2 regions of the Tateyamaria sp. GN1-10 genome follow, and region 2 is predicted to be linked to the other one. Evidence: riboswitches for the same ligand, from Rfam matches in the RefSeq annotation. Region 2 holds a riboswitch; the other holds the start of a gene.
The links. A riboswitch is a leader RNA that binds a small molecule or an ion and turns the genes downstream of it on or off. The one in region 2 is predicted to bind glycine.
Positions count from the first base shown of each region.

Region 1 (2,460 bases), 210 kb from region 2:
CCTATGCAGATGCATCGTTGTGTTTAGATGCAGCAATGACCGGGCAGGGTGTTTTTATGGCATGGGAAACCCTCGCATGCGATGCTCTTGAACGGGGCTATATTTCGTCTCCGTTCGCTCGGAGATCGCGGACTGGGGCGACTTACTGGTTTGCGACAAGCCAACACGCTGCACGTAAGTCCAGCGTCAGGAAGTTTAGGAAATGGCTTGAGGCGGAGCTGGACTGCTCCGTCAACTATTGGAATAGTGCCTCGACTTAGCAGAGATCACCCTGGGCACGTTGCTGACACTCGCTGAATTGCACTGACGGGCACACAGGAAAGCATTGCAGGCCATGCGTCTTCAGAACATTGGCAACCGGGCTTGAACTGCACAGAAACCAGCACGCTTCAACACTGGATCCACCTTGCATCCATTCCGTTTATAGGTCTGCCCAGCGGCTCAAGGCGTTTTTCCGGCGGGTAATGGCATAGTAGACGGACATAGTTGCTCCCAAAGCCGATCCTATCAAAACCGTTCTCAGCCCGAACTCAGTTGTTGATCGACCCTCGGGTATGCCGTCCGGCAAAATCGATATCACGGCGATCAAAGTGATAAAGAAAGCGCTGTTGCCCAAGAAGCTTCGCCAGAACGGTTTGTAGTGAGGCAGAACAGGCTTCAGACCAAGCATACGTAGAAATCGAACGTAGAGTGGTACAGCATTGGATGGCCAAACCCCCGCTTCGTCGAGTTCGATTTCTGCGGCTTCAAAACGGCGCTGATACTCAGACATGGCAGTCACCTCCAAACGCGACAATTGTCGCACTGGTGCCAGTGCCGTTCAATTGGCTGATATGTCGGGGTGGCACACGTTTGCCGTTGCACGTGCGGGAAGTTGCCGAAACTTTTTTAAGCGCTGCGGCAGACATTGGCGCCAGGCTGCATGCCGTATTTTGGGTTCGCTTCCGTCAATCGCCCGAGCGCAGGATCGAGACTGTCGCCAGGACACCACGCATCCACATATGTGATATCGCGTGACAACAAATTCCTTTGCATGACACACACCTTTTTCCTATATGCGCCTCAGTCGCAGAGGCCGACATGGGAGAGCGCAGCGCAGGCTGCCGCCGAAGGAGCAACGCCCCGGAAACTCTCAGGCACCACGAACCGTGCCGGCCGCGCCCCCGTTCAGGGGCACATGTGATGATCTGGAGAGTGGCCGGACGTCACGCGCCCGGCCCACCGAAGGAGAAAGCGGCCCTCTTGGTCCGTGAAGCTCTCAGGTCTCGCGACAGATGGGGACGCTTGCCCGGCACGGTGCCGGATGCGTCCATATCTGCGTGCACTGGGAGGATCCCCATGACCCATATTGCCGTGATCGGCGCCGGTATCACCGGTATTACCACTGCCTATGCCTTGGCCCGCCGCGGCTATGACGTCAGCGTGTTTGACCGCAACCGCTATGCCGCGATGGAGACATCCTTTGCCAATGGCGGCCAGCTCTCGGCCAGCAACGCCGAGGTGTGGACCCGCTGGGGCACCATCTTCAAGGGGTTGAAATGGATGCTGAAATCCGATGCGCCCTTGCTCGTGAACCCGACACCCAGTTGGCACAAGCTGTCCTGGATGGCGGAATTCATGGGCAACATCCCCGATTACGAGCGCAACACGGTTGAAACGGCGCGCCTGGCCATCGCCGCACGGGAACACCTGTTGGAGTTTGCGCGTGAAGTGGGGGCCGATTTTGATATGGAACAACGCGGTATCCTCCATGTGTACCGTCAGCAGTCCGAGTTCGATCATGCCCGCCGGGTAAATACGCTGCTGGAAAAGGCGGGGTTGGAACGACGCGAGGTGTCAGCAGACGAGGTACAGCGCTTGGAACCTACGCTGAAGGCCGACACGATTGGCGGTTTTTATACCGAGAGCGATTTTACCGGCGACATTCACCGCTATACCCGTGCGCTGAGCAACCGGTGTGAGCAGATGGGCGCATCCTTTCACTACAAGTGCAAGGTGACGGACATCACGCATGTCGGTGCGGGTGTTCGCCTGACTTGGGATCATGCAGGTGCCGCGGAGACGCAGCGGTTTGACGGCATCGTCGTGTGTGCTGGCGTCGGCAGCCGCGCCATTGCGGCCCAACTCGGTGACCGCGTGAATATCTACCCGGTCAAAGGGTATTCCATCACCGTCAATCTGGACGATGCCGAAAGTCAGGCGGCGGCCCCATGGGTCAGCCTTCTGGATGATGAGGCCAAGATCGTGACCTCGCGCCTGGGCCGTGGGCGCTTCCGCATTGCAGGCACGGCCGAGTTCAACGGCTACAATCTGGACATCCGCGATGATCGTATCCGGCCGTTGCGTGAATGGTGCGAGGCGTTCTTTCCCGATGTGTCGACCGAGCATTGCGTGCCATGGGCAGGGCTGCGCCCGATGCTGCCATCGATGATGCCGAAGGTCGGGCCGGGGGCCAAACCA
Region 1 covers NZ_JBVFUR010000004.1:865,284-867,743, forward strand. Annotated here, with positions in the region: gene ACZ1HN_RS06030 (LysR substrate-binding domain-containing protein) at 1-260, shown strand, start outside; gene ACZ1HN_RS06035 (DUF6404 family protein) at 422-772, opposite strand; glycine riboswitch at 1,072-1,159, shown strand; glycine riboswitch at 1,178-1,284, shown strand; gene ACZ1HN_RS06040 (D-amino acid dehydrogenase) at 1,339-2,460, shown strand, end outside.
Region 1: linked by a shared signal. The riboswitch ahead of ACZ1HN_RS06040 (D-amino acid dehydrogenase) and the one ahead of gcvT (glycine cleavage system aminomethyltransferase GcvT) in region 2 are both predicted to bind glycine.

Region 2 (2,460 bases):
CAAACTGATGGATCGCAACCCTGACATGAAGATGTCGGACCTGCGCAAGGCGCTGCCGAAAACACACTCAACCCCGACAATGTCCCCCTACTGCTCGGACACTGAAAAATACAGCACACTGGACCGTATTGTCGCCAAGCTGACAGCCAAGGCCGTTGCGAATGAACCCATCGCAGGTCGCGCAATCAAGGAGGTGGTGACGGTAAACGGCGCTCGGGTCATTCTGGATAACGGCGGTTGGGGTTTGGTGCGCGCTTCGTCCAACACGCCGAACTTGGTGGTGGTCTGTGAAAGCCCGGAAAGCGAAGACGAGTTGCGCGCGATTTTCGCAGACATCGATGCGGTAATCCGGACTGAAGATACCGTTGGGGAATACGATCAGACCTTTTGACGGGCGCGCCGACCCATAACCTGACGCAATGCTCGTAATTTAGAAACGGGCCACAATCAGTTTTGCGGCCCGCCCATTCAGACCGCCTGCCAACCCTCACTGCGAACAGGTTGAAGCCATTCGACTTCATGTTGCCTAGCCTAGAAGAAACTTATGTCTGCCAACGAGCGATCACTGCAATATGTCGAAGCGCTTGCAGATCAGGTTTCTTGGCGTCCTGTATGTTCGAAAGCCCATCGCTTCGTAGTATGCCAACCCTTCCGGATTATTCGCGCCAATGCTTGCGTCGATATGAGCCAACCCTGCATCTTGCGCAGCCCTACATGTGACATCGAATAATGCGCGACCAACGCCACGCCGTGCTGCGGAGGGTCGTATGTGCGTGCCAACAATGCCCCACCCCGGTTCTACACCCCATTGGTTGCCCGCACGGGCAGTTTTGAGTGACTGGAATCCAAGTATGATCCCATCGTCCTCGGCCACGGAGCAACGAATCTTATCGACGCTTTCAATGTAGTATTGCCGTACGAATTCCTCATCGTCAGGACTCAAACGTTTGCCAGCGGCCGTCAGCTCGCGAAGAAATGTGCTCATCTGCTCAATATCTTCAACTGTGCCGTTCCTGATAATCATCGTCATTCTCCACTGCATTTTGCCAATCATGCACATCAGTCGCGTGTGACCTCAAGGACCCGCAAGCAAGCAAAGGGTGGGATGGCCGATACAAGCGCAGGCGATCGGCATGTTTCAACTTTCTGCTTGCCACTTCGGGCAAGTTTCCGATACGAAACTCTCATAACTTGACATTGGGAGAACCAGTTTACTGGTGCCGAAGGAGCAACTGCCTCGGAAACTCTCAGGCCAAAGGACCAATGTCAGGCCAAACTACTCTGGAGAGTGATGCCATTGGCATCCGCCGAAGGGATAATGATCTCAGGCACCCGGGACAGAGGAGGCACCGACGCGCAAGAGATGTCTTGCGCATGACTTGGTGCCGCATGATTTGACGCAAATCTTGTCGGCTTGAAAAAGGTGATGAGGCATGTCCGATCTAAAGCAGACCCCGCTTCACGCGTTGCACGTTGCCCTTGGGGCCAAGATGGTACCCTTTGCGGGGTATGATATGCCGGTGCAATACGAACTGGGGGTCATGAAAGAGCACCTCCATACGCGGGCGAAGGCCGGTCTTTTTGACGTCAGCCATATGGGGCAGGTCATTGTGCGCGGGACGACTTATGACGCGGCTGCACGTGGTCTGGAATCGCTGATTCCAGTCGATGTGCTGGGCTTGGGCAAGAACCGCCAACGTTATGGCTTTTTCACGAATGCGGATGGCGGCATCGAAGACGATCTGATGCTGGCGAACCGCGGGGATCATGTGTTCGTTGTGGTGAATGCTGCCTGCAAGGACGCCGATATTGCGCATATGAAAGCCGCGCTTGAACCGGATGTGACGGTGACTGAGATCACCGACCGTGCCTTGCTGGCTTTGCAGGGGCCTGCCGCTGAAGGTGTGCTGGCCGCGCTTGATCCGCGTGCAGCAAAGATGCGCTTTATGGATGTGGCTACGCTGGATCTGAACGGGGTTGAGGTCTGGGTTTCCCGGTCCGGTTACACGGGCGAAGACGGGTACGAGATTTCGGCACCCATGGATGTCGCGGAAGACATTGCAAAGGCCTTGCTGGACCATTCTGACGTTGAAGCCATCGGCCTCGGCGCGCGCGATTCCCTGCGGTTGGAGGCGGGGCTGTGCCTATATGGGCACGACGTTGACGCCACAACAACGCCTGTTGAGGGCGGCCTGACATGGGCGATCCAGAAGGTGCGGCGCGCGGGCGGAGACCGGGAAGGTGGCTTCCCGGGGGCGGAGAAAATCCTGGCCGAGATGGACAGTGGCGCCGCGCGCAAGCGCGTGGGGTTGCTGCCCGCCGGTCGCGCGCCCATGCGCGATGGCGTGGTGCTGTTTGCAACCGAGGATGCGACCGATCCCATCGGCGCAGTCACCTCGGGCGGGTTTGGCCCCACGGTCGGAGGACCTGTTGCGATGGGATATGTCACCACTGAGCACG
Region 2 covers NZ_JBVFUR010000004.1:1,078,450-1,080,909, reverse strand. Annotated here, with positions in the region: partial or broken gene ACZ1HN_RS07060 (phosphomannomutase/phosphoglucomutase) at 1-391, shown strand, start outside; gene ACZ1HN_RS07055 (GNAT family N-acetyltransferase) at 563-1,054, opposite strand; glycine riboswitch at 1,189-1,273, shown strand; gene gcvT (glycine cleavage system aminomethyltransferase GcvT) at 1,434-2,460, shown strand, end outside.